Regions from separate parts of the Spiribacter insolitus genome, predicted to be linked through region 3. Evidence: predicted binding sites of a transcription regulator. Region 3 holds the regulator's gene; each other region holds the start of a gene.

Region 1 (5,133 bases), 1.3 Mb from region 3:
CCGTACCGTGGGCCGAGATGGCACCCACCGGATCGTCGATCTTGAGCTTGTCGAGGGTCACGATGGAGAACACCACCAGTACACCACCCACGGCGCCGATGAAGGTCGCCAGCAATGGCGCCGGGGTCAGCGGCTCGGCCGTGATCGCCACAAGGCCTGCGATCCCGCCGTTCAGCGCCATGGTGAGATCGGCCTTGCCGAACATCGCACGGGCCGTGAGCAACGCCGCGACAACGCCGCCGGCCGCAGCGGTGTTGGTGTTGACGAAGATTGCAGCCACCGCGTTGGCGTCGAGCACGTTCGTGATGACGAGCTGCGAGCCACCGTTGAAGCCGAACCAGCCCAGCCACAGGATGAATGTACCCAGCGTCGCCAGGGGCATGTTGGAGCCCGGGATGGCCTTGACCTCACCGTTAGCACCGTATTTGCCCTTGCGCGCCCCGAGCAGGATCACGCCTGCAAGCGCGGCGGCGGCACCGGTCATATGCACTACACCCGAACCGGCGAAATCCTGGAAGCCCGCGGCGTCCAGGAAGCCGCCGCCCCACTTCCAGAAGCCCTGGACGGGGTAGATGAAGCCGGTCATGACGATGGCGAAGATGAGGAAGCTCCAGAGCTTCATGCGTTCCGCGACGGCACCCGAGACAATGGACATGGCCGTTGCCACGAACACGACCTGGAAGAAGAAGTCGGACATCACCGAGTAGTAGGCATCGCCATCAACCACACTCGCGACCGTGTTGTCGGCCCCGATCAGCATGCCGAAGTTCGGGATGAACCCCGAGCCGCCGCCGTACATGATCTGATAGCCGCAGAGCAGGTACATGATGGAGGCGATGGAATACAGCGCCACGTTCTTGGTGAGGATCTCGGCGGTATTCTTGGCCCGCACGAGACCCGACTCGAGCATGGCAAAGCCGGCCGCCATCCACATGACCAGCGCACCGCTGATCAGGAAGTAGAAGGTATCCAGCGCGTACGCCAGTTCAATCACTTCATTCATCGGTCAATACTCCTGAAACGGGAATTAGAGTGCGTCTTTGTCGGTCTCGCCGGTCCGGATGCGGACGGCCTGCTCGACAGGCGAGACGAAAATCTTTCCGTCACCGATCTTGCCGGTGTTCGCCGCCTTGCTGATGGCCTCGGTGGCGCGCTCGACGAGGCCGTCCTCGAGAACCACCTCGACCTTCATCTTGGGTAGAAAGTCGACGACATATTCCGCACCGCGGTAGAGCTCGGTATGGCCCTTCTGGCGGCCGAATCCCTTGACCTCGGTAACGGTGACGCCCTGAACCCCGATCTCCGAGAGCGACTCCCGGACATCATCGAGCTTGAACGGCTTGATAATGGCGGTGATTAGCTTCATGCCTGATCTCCCCAGTAGGGCCCGGTATCAACCCTGTGCCCGTGAACGGTAAAAACTCGCCAGGGGAGAATGCAGGGATCGTGCCAGCCGTTGCATCGCAACATTTTCAGGCGGCCACCGATCGATGGCTGAGCGCATACGCCCGCCTGCACTCTACTAGTGCATGCTCCGCCCGTCGGATGCACCAATTCTGCGCAACCGTCGCATTGGGAAATCCCGGTCGAGCGCTTAAACTGGGAGCACAGCCAGAGAGGTGAAAACCATGCTCGATCCCAAACAGCTCGACGATATGGCCAAACGTTTCTCGGAGAGTCTGCCCAGCGGCGTGCGAGACTTTCAGCAGGAGGTCGAGAAGAATGCCCGGGTAGCGCTACAGAGCGCGTTCAGCCGTATGGAGCTCGTCACCCGCGAGGAATTCGACGCCCAGGCCAAAGTGCTGGCGCGCACCCGGGAACGCCTCGAGGCCCTCGAGGCCCGCGTCGCCCAACTCGAAGGCAGCCCCGGACCCGAGGATTCCACACCGGAGAAAGCCGGGGAGTGATTTGACCCGGCACTCTGCCTGATCAGATCTTCAGCTTCGCACAGGGAGGTGCGTCGCCATGTCACTGGCACTGATCCGGGCCCGCGCCGCTGTCGGTATCGACGCGCCGCGGGTCAGCGTTGAGGTTCATCTGGGCGGCGGGCTGCCGTCCCTCTCCATCGTCGGCCTGCCCAATACCGCCGTGCGTGAGGCGAGGGATCGCGTCCGCGGTGCGCTGACCACCAGCGGCTTTGAGTTCCCGCGGCGGCGCATCACCGTCAATCTCGCGCCCGCCGATCTGCCCAAGGATGGCGCGCGTTTCGACCTGGCCATCGCGCTGGGCATCCTCGTGGCATCGCGGCAGCTCCCGGCGCAGGGGCTGGAGGATGTCGTTTTCTGCGCGGAGCTGGCCCTCTCCGGCGACCTGCGTCCCGTCAACGGCACTCTGCCGATCGCACTGCGCTGCGCGGAGGCCGGTGAGTCACTGATCGTGGCACAGGCGAATGCGGCCGAGGCGGCACTGGCGAGCCAAGCCGTGCATGGTGCGCGCCATCTACGGGAGGTCTGCCGCCACCTGACCGGTAAGCGGCGCCTTGGCAGGGCCAGCCCCAGGCAATCCTCAGCGGCGCCGTCGATGCCCGATCTCGGGGATGTGATCGGCCAGCGCCGGGCCCGGCGCGCGCTGGAGATCGCCGCCGCCGGGGGCCACAGCCTGCTTCTATCCGGGCCTCCAGGCAGCGGCAAAAGCCTCCTGGCGGCCCGGCTGCCCGGATTGCTCCCCGCCATGACCCCGGCCGAGGCCATGGAGTCAGCGGCGGTCCACTCGGTGGCGGAGGGCGAGTTCGATCCGACGGACTGGTGCCGTCGGCCATTCCGACACCCCCACCACAGCGCCTCCGCTCGCGCACTGACCGGTGGCGGCGCCAGACCTCGACCCGGGGAGATCTCCCTCGCCCACCATGGCGTCCTGTTTCTCGATGAGCTGCCGGAGTTCCCGCGCGAGGCACTGGAGGCGCTGCGCGAGCCTCTCGAGACGGCCGCCATCAGCGTGTCTCGGGCCAGCGCGAAGATCCGCTTCCCGGCCCGATTCCAGCTGGTGGCGGCCATGAACCCCTGCCCGTGTGGCCACCTGGGCGACAAGGACAACGAATGCCGTTGCACACCCAGCCAGATCCAGCAGTACCGCAACCGCATCAGCGGTCCCCTGCTGGATCGCATCGATCTGCAGATCGACGTCCCGCCGCTTCCAGCCGAGGAACTGGATACCGCCGACGTCCCGGAGACCACCGAGACGGTGCGTGAGCGGGTGTGCGCGGCGCGTGCCCGACAGATGGACCGCGACGGCATGCCCGCAGCGGCGCTGAACGCAGCGCTCACCCGCCAGCGCTGTCGGCTCGACCAGAAAAGCCGGGGCCTGATGAAATCGGCGACCCGACAACTTGGCCTATCCGCCAGAGGGTGGCATCGGTGCCTGCGCATCGCCCGGACCATCGCGGACCTCGAAGGCCACGATCGGGTGACGTCCACGCATGTGGGCGAGGCGCTCGCTTACCGTGAACGCCTCAGACCGTCAGATATCGCTGCACGAGCGAATCATCCAGCTCGCCCATGACCCCCGCGGCTACCGAGCGGCCCCGATCGAGTATGGCGAACGTATCCGCCGTACGTCGGGCAAACGGCAGTTTCTGCTCGACGAGCAGCACGGTCAGCCCCTGTTCGCGATTCAGACGGCGGATGATATCGCCGATCTCCCGAACAATATTGGGCTGGATGCCCTCGGTCGGCTCATCGAGCATCAGCAGCGAGGGCTCGAGACAGAGCGCCCGTCCGATGGCCAGCTGTTGCTGCTGCCCACCCGAGAGATCACCGCCGCGGCGATGGCGCATCTCGTGGAGGACGGGGAAAAGATCATGGACGATCTCCGGGATGTCACGCCGCCCGATGGCGGCTCGGGCGATGCGCAGGTTTTCCTCAACAGTGAGCAGGGGAAAGATCTCACGCCCCTGGGGCACATAGCCGATACCCCCGCGGGCGCGCCGCTCCGTGGCATCGCCGTTGATCCGCCGACCATCAAAGCGGATCTCACCAGAGGCGGCCGGCAGCAGCCCCATGATGGTTTTCAGAACGGTGGTCTTGCCAACGCCGTTTCGACCCATCAGGCAGGTGCAACCGCCAGCAGGCACCTCCAGATCGACATCCCAGAGGGTATGGCTTTCGCCGTAGAATTGATTGAGCTGACTGATCGAGAGCACCGACTATTCTCCGAGATAGACTTCCACGACACGCGGATCGGACTGCACTTCATCCATGCTGCCCTCCGCGAGTACTCCACCCTGATGGAGCACTGTCACCTGTCGGGCAATCGAGCGGACAAACTCCATGTCATGCTCGACCACGACCACCGAATGCCGGCCAGCAAGTCGTGTGAGCAGTTCCGCCGTCCGGTCCATCTCCTGATGCGTCATTCCAGCCACGGGCTCATCGACCAGCAGGACACGCGGGTTCTGCATGAGCAGCATGCCGATCTCAAGCCACTGCTTCTGACCATGAGAGAGCTTGCCGGCCAACTCGTGGCCGGCCTCTCCGAGCCCGATCTCTTTCAGCACGCTGTCGATCCGGTCACGGGCTTCACCCGAGAGGCGAGCCCCCAATGCCGACCACACTCCCCGGGGACCGGCCATGGCGAGCTCCAGGTTCTCGACAACTCGGTGATGCGGAAACACGGTGGGCTTCTGGAACTTGCGGCCGATGCCGGCACCGGCGATTTCAGTCTCATCCATACGCAACAGATCCAGCCTCTGGCCGAACCAGGCCGCACCGTGATCCGGGCGCGTCCGGCCGGTAATCACATCCATCATCGTGCTCTTGCCCGCGCCGTTGGGACCGATGATGCAGCGCAGTTCGCCATCGTCGATATACAGAGTGAGCTCGTTGAGCGCGCGAAAGCCATCGAAGCTCACCGTCACATCCTCGAGGTAGAGGATTGGACCATGCCGCGTATCCAGCCCTGCAGAGACCGGTTGTGCCGGCCGCACCACATCAAAGACCTGGTCGCGGCGCATGACCTCGCGGGTAGCATCCAGCCACTTCATGATCCGTCACCCCGGCGGCGCAGCAGGCCAACCAACCCACGGGGGAAGAACAGGGTGACGGCAACGAAAAGGCCACCCAGAACGAACAGCCACAGCTCGGCCAGCATGGCCGTGAGCAACGTCTGTGCGTAATTCACCAGCGCACCGCCGAGTGC
Region 2 (5,133 bases), 1.8 Mb from region 3:
TCATTGAGGTGATGTAACGCGATCCGGCGAATATCGCCATCACGGTTACGAAGCACCGGAAGCTCAATGGGCACCACATTAATCCGGTAGAACAGATCCAGCCGGAACGCCCCTTGGTTGACCATCTCGGCCAAAGGCGCGTGGGTGGCGCAAATCAGCCGGAAATCCACGCTCTCACTCTCGGTGGCACCGATTGGATCCACCCTCTTCTCCTGAATGGTACGAAGCAGCTTGGCCTGGAGCGTCAACGGCATGTCGCCGATCTCATCCAGAAAAAGTGTCCCGCCATCCGCGAGCTGAACCTTGCCGGCTTTTGAGGCCGTGGCCCCGGAGAAGCTGCCTTTGCGGTAGCCGAACAGTTCAGCCTCCTGCAGCTCCATCGGTACCGCCGAACAGTTGATGGAAATGAATGGCTGCTCCCGACGGCTGCTCTGCTGGTGAATCATGCGGGCGAACTTTTCCTTGCCGGTACCCGATTCCCCCTTCAGCAGGACCGGCGCGTCGGTGTCCGCTACTTGGTTAGCCTGCTTAACCGCCTCGAAAAGCGCCGGACTGGTTCCGATAATGCCGTGGGCGACGCTGTTATTCACCATTTCGCCGGCGGTGAGCGTATTTTTGAGGGATTGGTTTTCCTGCCGCAGATTGTGTGTCTGCTCGGCGACGAAGGAATCGATACGAAGGACCTGTCCGATCATCGCGCTGGCTACGCGCAACAGACTGATATCAAAATTGAATGAACGGTCCTGGGAGGCCTCGCGCTGCGCGGACAGCACGCCAATGGGTGTGCCCGATTCCATGATGGGTACCGCAATAAACGCCAGCCTGGCATCGCTTGCTACGCCAGCCTTCTCGGCAATCCGCTGCACGAATACGGGATCGTCGCTGACATCGGGTACCAGACCGGTCACGCCCGTGCGCATGACACGGCCAGTCACTCCCTCGTTGGCACCGACATCGTAGCGGCCACGAGTGACATCCTCCCCCCAAAGGCCGTAGTGGTATTTGACCTCCACGACGCCGGTGACCTCGTTGGGAAGTGATACACGGCCGCAGTTGAGACCGCAGAGCTGGGAGAGGAGCCGGAGAATACCCTGGATCGTATGCCCCGGATCCAGGGGCTTTTCCAACAACTTCGACATCTCGATGATGGTGACGAGCTCCTCGCGGATACTCGGTGTACTCAGTGGCTCGTTCATCACAGTCAGTGGCCAAGCATCCAGGGACGTTTGCCACCCTGGCTGCGCGGCTGAGTGGTTGCCTCACGCTGTTTTTTGGGCCCGGAGCAGCAGCGGCATGAGGGAGCATGTCGACTTTTCTCGTTGACCTCATGCGCGCGTCGCCGGCCCTCCGAGAGCACTGACAGGCGCGCCGGCGTAATGATCCTTTCACCCAGCTCGCCACAGTCCTCGCAAAACTGCGCCCTATCGGCATCGGCAAGGGCAACGAGGGCGTCGAACGGACCGCAGTTGCTGCATCGGTAGGTGTAGAGGGGCATCACATAATTCTCCCGTATTGATCATGACGACCGGGATGCGGGATCGGCAATGCAGCCGACCCCGCGGCCCTCACTTGTCCCAGATCGCCGTGGGAATCTCGTCGGCCGAGACCATCATCTTCGGCCCCTCTGTGCTGGGGTTGATATCGAAGTCGAAGATTTCCGTCGGCAGGAACAGCGTGGCACAGGCATTGGGAATATCCACAATGCCGCTGATATGCCCCTGTACAGGCGCCGTGCCAAGAATCGCATAGGCCTGGGCGCCGGTGTATCCGAACTGCTTGAGATACTCAATGGCGTTCACACAGGCCTGGCGGTAGGCCAGATGCGCATCCAGATAACGCTGCTCGCCGGAGTCCGTCACCGAGATTCCTTCGAAGATGAGGTGCTGCTTATAGTCCGGCTGCAGAGCGCTCGGCTGGAAGATGGGATTCCGCACCGCATACTTCTTCACGCCATCCTTGATCAGGTTGACGCGAATCTTGATCCAGCCGGCCATCTCGATAGCGCCACAGAAGGTGATCTCACCATCGCCCTGGGAGAAATGCAGATCGCCCATGGAGAGACCCGCTTCAGGAACATAAACCGGGAAGAAGACCCGGGAACCCTTGGTGAGATCCTTGATGTCGCAATTGCCGCCATGCTCCCGTGGCGGGACCGTTCGCGCGGCTTCGGTCGCAGCCTCGCGGGCCGCGTCCGATTTCATTCGTCCCATATGGGCGGTATCGGCGTATGGCGGCGCCGCAAGCGGTGGAGTCCGGTCGGGATCCGTATCGATAAGCGCCTGCTCGCGCTTGTTCCACTCCGAGAGCAGTTCCCGCGAAGGCAGACATCCGATCAACCCAGGGTGCATGATGCCGGCGAAGCTCACACCTGGGACATGACGGGATGAAGCATTAATGCCGTGGAAGTCCCAGATCGACTTACGTGCTTCCGGGTAAAGATCAGTCAGGAAGCCGCCGCCATTCTCGTAGGCGAACATGCCGTTGAAACCCCACTGCTCTTCCTCAAAGGCGCCGATATCGAGAATGTCAACCACCAGCAAGTCCCCGGGCTCGGCACCTTTAACGCCGATCGGGCCAGTCAGGTAATGGACCTTGGTGAGATCGACATCGCGCACGTCAGCGGCCGAATCATTATTCTCGATCTGCCCACCGGTCCAGTCCATACACTCGAGCATGACCTCATCGCCGGGCTCCACCATCTCGATCATCGGGATGTCAGGATGCCAACGGTTATGAATCGTGTCCTGTTCTTCGGGCGCTTTAGAGAGGTCCACCGGGATTCTCTTTGCAACCATCTGTCTGCTCCTCTTGCGGATGAATTGTTACTGCGCCTCACCCGTTTGCAGGATGCATGCCAGACAATCCTCTCGCGCCGAACCCCATATCCCATGTGCTTGCCTCCGAAGTCATGGGCATCATCGACCTGACATTGTCAGATTGTCGGGTGCGGCCGCCTGACATTGTCTGCTTTGTCATCTGCAGTTGTCGGCTTGGGCGGCAGCTGTCGCTGCTTCATGCGACTTTCCGGACACTGGCACGGCTCTTGCTCTATTCCGCAGTGCACCACTTCAAACCTGCGAGGAGCATGTTATGCACACGATTGGAAAGTCCCGAGCCTTGGCGGCGCTTCTGCTGTCGGCAGGCGTTCTGGGGAACTCCATGGCATCCGCCAACGAGGAGTATCCGACATCGGAGGTCAATACGACCGGACTGGCCGTGACGGATGACACGGTCAGAGTCGGGATCCTGCACTCACTCACCGGCACGATGGCGATCAGTGAGACCGGCTCGGTGGAGGCTGAGCAGCTCGCCATCGAGCAGATCAACGAGTCCGGCGGTGTTCTCGGGCGTCAGATCGAAGCCGTTGTCGAGGACGGAGCGAGTGACTGGCCAACCTTCGCCGAGCGCGCTTCGAGTTTGCTGGAGAGCGAAGACGTCGCGGCGGTGTTCGGGTGCTGGACTTCGGCCTCTCGCAAGGCGGTCCTACCGGTATTTGAACAGCAGAACGGGCTACTGTACTACCCGACTTTCTATGAAGGCTTCGAAGCATCCCCGAATGTCTTCTACCAGGGACAGGAGGCCACTCAGCAGATCATTGCCGGCCTGAACTGGGTACACGAGAAGGAAAGCCCGGAGACCTACTATCTGATCGGCTCGGATTACATCTGGCCACGGACTTCACATGCCATCGCCCGGCATCATATTGAGAATGTGTTGGGTGCCGAGGTGGTCTCTGAGCAGTATTTCCCGCTCGGCCATACCAATTTCCGCTCGGCAATCAACCAGATTCGGCTGCGCAAGCCGGATGTGGTCTACAGCATCATCGCCGGCGACAGCAACGTCTCTTTCTGGTCACAGCTCAACAATGCGGGAATCAACGCCGAGAACCAGACCATTCTGACCAACTCGGTCACGGAGGATGAGGTCAAGGCGATTGGGGCGGCGAACATGGAAGGCCACTACTCCGCGATGAAGTATTTCCAGAGCATCGATAATCCTTACAACGAGGAATTCGTCGAGGCATTCAAGGAGATGCATGGCGAGGACAGCGTGATCGGTGATGTAACACAGGCCGCCTACCTCGGCCCCTGGATCTGGAAGCGGTCAGTGGAGAGAGCCGGGTCCTTCGATGTGGACAAGGTCCGTGAGGCCGCGAAAAACCTCGAGCTGGAAGATATGCCCGAGGGCTATATCCGGGTACATGAGGACAATCAGCATATCTGGAGCAAGCTCCGGATTGGTGAATGGCAGGCCGATGGCACAGCGGAGATCGTCTATGAGTCCGATCTCATTGAGCCGGACCCCTTCCCGGAGAACCTTGATCTGAATCCCGACGAGCTCTGAACAAGCTATTGACCGCAATGCGGGTACCGGCATGGCCGGTGCCCGCACATAAGATTCCGGACATTGGGGTGCGTAATGGGTGGATATACTGCATCGGATATTGCATCGATTTTTGCGATGCAGGGCGTCGCCGGGCTTAGCCTCTTCGGGGTTTTCCTGCTGATGGCGCTGGGGCTGGCTATTATTTTTGGCCAGATGGGCGTTGTGAACATGGCCCATGGCGAGTTTCTGACGCTTGGCTCGTATGTGACTTTCGTGACCGCGACGGCTTTTGAGAGCTACGCACCCGGCGCTTTCACGTACTACTTCCCGCTGGCTATCATCCTCTCCTTCGCCGCGGCATTCGCTGTCGGCTACCTGCTGGAACTCGGGCTGGTCCGACACCTATATAAACGTCCACTGGATACCTTGCTGGCGACCTGGGCGGTGGGCCTGATCATGCAACAGGTCTTTCGCTCAATCTTCGGCGGTCGAGGAGTGAGCGCGGGCACACCGGACTGGCTGCAGGGCAGCATCGAGCTGACACCGCTCATCTTCCTGTCGCGCTCCGACCTTTTTGTAACCGCACTTGCGATCGGTATGACGGTTTTTGTGGGGCTGCTCCTCTACCGCTTCCGCTGGGGCATTCGCGTGCGCTCGACCACTCAGGATCGAGCCATGGCGGACGCGGTGGGCATCAATACGGAGAAGGTCGATCGAAAGACCTTTGCCCTGGGTTGTGGACTGGCTGGCATCGCCGGCTCGGCCTTCACCACTATCGCGGCCACCACGCCCACGGCGGGCAGCCAG
Region 3 (5,133 bases):
ACGGGAGGGTCCGTCGGGGGTCACCCGCATCGACACGCCGCGGATCGATCTGGATATTCCCGCGCGCTATGCCGAAACCGATCAACCGGTGACCCTGACCGGCCCCGACTATCGTATCCGGGGCCAGGGCGCCCTGGCCTGGCTGGACGAACAGCGCATCGTTCTGCCGGACAACGCGAGAGGACGATATCATGCCGCACCACGCTAACCGCCTGACTCACCTGTTCTGGCTGACCCTCGCCACGATGCTGGCAGTGGCACAGGCGCAAACGGCGCCATCGGATCGCACCGAGGCCGTGGAACTGGCCGCTGACAGCGCTGAGGTGGATGACGCCAACGGCGTGAGCATCTATCGCGGCGATGTCGTGCTGACCCGCGGCGCACTGCGGATAACCGGCGATCTGATGCGCGTTTTCACCGACGCCGAGCGCCAACTGGAACGGGTCGTGGTCGAGGGGACACCCGCCACCTACCGCGAGACGCTGCCGGATGCGGCGCCACGACGCGCCGAGGCCCCCCGCATGGAGTATTACGCCCGCGGGCCGGAGCGACTGGTCCTGCTCGAGGGCGGCGAGCTTCGCCAGGGCGACAACACGGTCACCGGGCAGACGATCACCCACTACCCCGCCGAAAACCGGACCGTTGCCGATGGCGACGGTGACGGCGACGGGCGCGTGAACGTCCGCGTGCTGCCGGCACCGGAAGGGGATCAATGAGCGGCAGCGAACTCCGCGCCACTGGCCTTATGAAGGCCTACCGCGGCCGTCGGGTGGTGGATGACGTCTCTATCGGGCTGGACAGCGGCGAGATCGTCGGGCTGCTGGGGCCCAACGGCGCCGGCAAGACCACCAGCTTCTACATGATCGTCGGCCTGATCCGCGCCGATGGTGGCCAGATTCATCTGGATGGCGCCGACATCACCACACTCCCCATGCACGCCCGGGCGCGGATGGGCATCGGCTATCTTCCCCAGGAGGCGTCGGTCTTCCGGCGCCTGTCAGTCATCGACAACCTGCTGGCCGTGCTCGAGACCCGCCGCGACCTGGCCCGCACGGAGCGCGAAGAGCAGGCCAGCGCGCTCATGGACGAATTCAACATCGCCCATCTGCGGGATCAGACCGGCATCAGCCTGTCCGGTGGCGAGCGGCGCCGCCTGGAAATCGCCCGGGCCCTGGCCGCCGATCCGCGCTTCATCCTGCTGGACGAGCCGTTCGCCGGGGTCGACCCGATCTCCGTGGGTGACATCAAATCCATCGTGCGCCACCTCTCCGAGCGTGGCATCGGCGTATTGATCACCGATCATAACGTCCGCGAGACCCTCGCCCTGGTCGACCGGGCCAGCATTCTCAGCGCCGGCCGGGTCATTGCGGAGGGCAATGCCACGGCCGTGCTCGAGAACCCCGAGGTGCGTGCGGTCTACCTCGGTGAAGACTTCCGCCTCTAGTACTGGCGAGGGATCCATGGGCAGCGTTACTCTGGAACACCACTAAAGGGCACGGGTGACGATGAAGCAATCCCTGGAACTCCGGGTCAGCCAGCAACTGACCATGACGCCGCAACTCCAGCAGGCCATCCGTCTGCTGCAGCTGCCAGCGGCCGAACTCAGCCTGGAGATCCGCGACGCGCTTGAATCCAACGTCATGCTCGAGGCCGAGGAAGAGGCCGAGACCGCGGGCTCGGGTGATGAGACAAACATGGCGGAACAGTCCACCATTGATCCCTCGGAAGCGCCACTGGGATCGAGTGCCGCCGACGCCTCCCGGCTCGGCGAGGATATGCCGGTCGATGAGCGCTGGGACGATCCGGCCGCCGGCGCGGCCACCCCCAGCGCGCCGGATCCGGCACGTCGCGACAGCCTGCTGGACAACCAGGCGGGTCCGGAGGCCTCACTGCGTGATCACCTGCACTGGCAGGTGGAAATGTCGAGTCTCAGCGACCGGGATCGGCGGATTGCCGAGGCCGTGATCGACGCCCTCGACCAGCAGGGCCACCTGACGGAGTCATCCGAAGAACTGTGCGAGGCACTGGCCGACGACGACATCGAGCAGGATGACATCCGGGCCGTCATCGCCGTCATCCAGCATATGGATCCAGTGGGCGTCGCCGCCGGCGATGCCCGGGAGGCCCTGCGCCTGCAGATCGATGCCCTGCCCGAAGATACACCGCACCGGGAGCTGGCCCGTCTGGCCATTGCCGAGGACCTGAGACTGCTTGGCCCCGGGCAGCATGCCACGCTGCGTCGCCGGTTGGGCATCGATGAAGAGACGTTGACCGGCGTTCTGTCGCTCATCCAGCAGCTCGATCCACATCCCGGATCAGGCTTTGGCGAAACGCGGACCGAATATGTGATCCCCGACTGCTTCGTTCATCGGATCAATGGGCGCTGGGAAGTCGAGGTCAACCCCGACGCGTCGCCGCGAATCCGTGTCAACGACTACTATGCCAGCCTGGTGCGGCGGGGCGACACGAGCGCCGACAACAGCCTCCTGCGCCAGCACCTGCAGGAGGCACGCTGGCTGATCAAGAGCCTGCAGTCCCGTAGCGAGACCCTGCAGAAGGTCGCCGAGTGCATCGTCGAACGCCAGCAGGGGTTTCTGGAACACGGCGAGGAGGCCATGCAGCCACTGGTACTGCGTGAGGTGGCGGAGGCCATCGACATGCACGAATCCACGGTCTCCCGCATTACTTCCCGCAAGTACATGCGCACGCCGCAGGGCACACTGGAGTTCAAGCATTTCTTCTCCAGTCATGTCCCCACCGCCGATGGCGGCGAGTGCTCGGCCACGGCCATTCGAGCACGGATCCGGCGGCTGGTGGCCGCCGAGGATCCAGCCCGGCCGCTCAGCGACTCACGGCTGACCGACATCCTCCGGGAGGAGGGAATCAACGTTGCCCGGCGTACCGTGGCCAAGTATCGCGAGGTTATGGGCATTGCCTCGTCAACGGACCGTAAACGCCTGGTCTGATTCGACAAAAAAGGAGAGACCATGAAAATCGACGTCACCGGCCATCATGTCGACGTTACCGACGCACTCCGCGGCTATGTCGACGAGAAATTCCAGCGGCTCGAGCGCCACTTCGATAACGTGGTCGACGTCCACGTCATCCTGACCGTGGAGAAAAACACCCGGAAGGCCGAGGCCACGCTCGCCGTGAGCGGGGCCCGACTGTTTGCCGAGGCGACGTCGGAGGAAATGTACGCCGCCATTGATGCCCTGATCGACAAACTCGACCGCCAGGTGGTCAAGCACAAGGAGAAGCGCACTGATCATCACCGCGAGGAAGGCCGGGTCGGACCAACACTGGAACCCTGATCGCCATGGATCTTTCGACACTGCTCACGGCGGCCCGGACACGCTGCGGCGTCACGGTCACCAGCAAGAAGCGCGCGCTGGAACGTCTCAGCGAGCAGCTGATGGCCGACACCGATGCCGACCCGGACATCAGCCGTAGCATCTTCGAGGGTCTGATCGTGCGTGAGCGGCTCGGCAGCACGGGGCTCGGTCGCGGCGTCGCGCTGCCGCATACCCGCAGCCCCGACATTGACCAGCCGCGGGCGGCACTGATCCGGCTCGATGAGCCCATCGACTTCGACGCCGCTGACCGGCGGCCCGTGGATCTGTTGTTCGCGCTACTGGTGCCCGAGCACAGCAACGATGAGCATCTGCGCATCCTATCGCGGCTGGCGGAGATGTTCCGGGACGAGGCATTGTGCGCGCGGCTGCGCGCCTGCGAGACCGACCAGGACCTCTACGAAAGCGTCTGCGGCTGGCGCAGCGGAGCACCCGACGAATGAGCCTGTCGCCCGGCACGCTGGTCCTCGTCGGCGGGGTCGGTATTCTGTTGCGCGGGCCGGCCGGCAGTGGCAAGAGCGATACAGCGCTGGCGCTGATCCATGCCGGGCATCGGCTGGTGGCGGACGATGCCGTTGATATCCGCCACGAGGACGGTGGGCTCGTGGGCCGCGCGCCGGCGGCCGGCGCCGGGCTTCTTTGCCTGCGCGGCCCGGGACTGATCGATGTCGTGCAGTGTTTCGGCCGCGGGGCGGTCGCCCCGTCGGCACCCATTGACCGGGTCGTTGATCTCGTTGATGAGCCGCGGTCAGTGACGGCCGAGGCTGATTGGCAGTCAACCCGCATCCACGGGGCACGCTGTCCCCGCATGGCGCTCGCTCCCGGACGGCCGCTTGCGGCCCTGCTGGAAGTGATCGCCGCGGGCAGCCCAACCGCATCGCCACGCCCGGAGCCGCTGACATGCGGCTGATCATCGTCAGCGGCCTGTCCGGATCGGGCAAGAGTGTCGCCCTCGCGACGCTGGAAGACTCAGGGTTCTACTGCATCGACAATCTGCCGGTGGACCTGCTCGATGCCTTTGGCCGACATATCGCCGATACCGGCGGCGAGGAAAGCTATGCCGTCGGTATCGATGCGCGTAACCGGCCCGCCTCGCTGGCGCAGTTCCCCAGCATTCTCGACAGCCTCCGCGAGCAGGGGCTGGATGCCGAGATCGTGTTTCTCGACGCAGACGACCCCACCCTGCTCAAGCGCTTCTCCGAGACCCGCCGTCGCCATCCGCTGAGCGGTCCCGATCTGCCGCTGGCCGAGGCCATCCAGGGCGAGCGGGAACGGCTCATGCCGCTGCACGAGCGGGCCGACCTCACCGTGGATACGACCCGTACCACGCTGCACGAGCTGCGCGGCATCATTCGTGCGCGGCTCACCCAGTCGAGGACGCATCTGTCCGTCCAGCTGGAGTCGTTCGGCTATAAACATGGCACTCCCACGGATGCCGACTTCGTGTTCGACAGCCGTTGCCTGCCCAACCCGCACTGGCAGCCGGCACTCCGGCCACTGACCGGACGCGACCAGCCGGTCATCGACTTCCTCGATGCGACGCCGCTGGTCGCCCGCTACCGGCGCCAGATCAGCGATTTCATGGAGGACTGGCTGCCGGTTTTCGAGGCGGAGAACCGCAGCTACCTCACCGTCGCCATCGGCTGCACCGGGGGACAGCACCGGTCGGTCTATCTGGTCGAGGCGCTGGCGGCGAATCTGCGCCAGCATGATGTCGCGGTCACGGTCCGGCACCGGGAGCTGCCGTGAGCGCCGGCCTGCTGCTGATCACTCATCCCGG

Evidence for each region. Region 3 encodes sigma-54, which starts transcription at its own class of promoters, with help from an activator protein. Its sites were predicted from a motif close to TGGCANGNTNCNTGCTT; they were not measured.
Region 1: a site for sigma-54 is predicted at 1,436-1,452, ahead of V6X30_RS07360 (P-II family nitrogen regulator). Genes of this name have one in related genera too.
Region 2: a site for sigma-54 is predicted at 3,033-3,049, ahead of urtA (urea ABC transporter substrate-binding protein). Genes of this name have one in related genera too.

The regions. Positions count from the first base shown of each region.
Region 1 is NZ_JBAKFF010000001.1:1,462,117-1,467,249, forward strand. Features, by position in the region: gene V6X30_RS07355 (ammonium transporter) at 1-1,003, opposite strand, end outside; gene V6X30_RS07360 (P-II family nitrogen regulator) at 1,028-1,366, opposite strand; gene ubiK (ubiquinone biosynthesis accessory factor UbiK) at 1,629-1,907, shown strand; gene V6X30_RS07370 (YifB family Mg chelatase-like AAA ATPase) at 1,966-3,498, shown strand; gene urtE (urea ABC transporter ATP-binding subunit UrtE) at 3,449-4,138, opposite strand; gene urtD (urea ABC transporter ATP-binding protein UrtD) at 4,142-4,978, opposite strand; gene urtC (urea ABC transporter permease subunit UrtC) at 4,975-5,133, opposite strand, start outside.
Region 2 is NZ_JBAKFF010000001.1:1,908,110-1,913,242, reverse strand. Features, by position in the region: gene V6X30_RS09655 (sigma-54-dependent Fis family transcriptional regulator) at 1-1,196, opposite strand, end outside; gene V6X30_RS09650 (FmdB family zinc ribbon protein) at 1,202-1,495, opposite strand; gene fmdA (formamidase) at 1,566-2,795, opposite strand; gene urtA (urea ABC transporter substrate-binding protein) at 3,160-4,344, shown strand; gene urtB (urea ABC transporter permease subunit UrtB) at 4,420-5,133, shown strand, end outside.
Region 3 is NZ_JBAKFF010000001.1:140,459-145,591, reverse strand. Features, by position in the region: gene lptC (LPS export ABC transporter periplasmic protein LptC) at 1-208, shown strand, start outside; gene lptA (lipopolysaccharide transport periplasmic protein LptA) at 192-716, shown strand; gene lptB (LPS export ABC transporter ATP-binding protein) at 713-1,444, shown strand; gene V6X30_RS00750 (RNA polymerase factor sigma-54) at 1,506-2,966, shown strand; gene hpf (ribosome hibernation-promoting factor, HPF/YfiA family) at 2,988-3,314, shown strand; gene V6X30_RS00740 (PTS sugar transporter subunit IIA) at 3,320-3,796, shown strand; gene V6X30_RS00735 (HPr kinase/phosphorylase) at 3,793-4,263, shown strand; gene rapZ (RNase adapter RapZ) at 4,254-5,102, shown strand; gene V6X30_RS00725 (PTS sugar transporter subunit IIA) at 5,099-5,133, shown strand, end outside.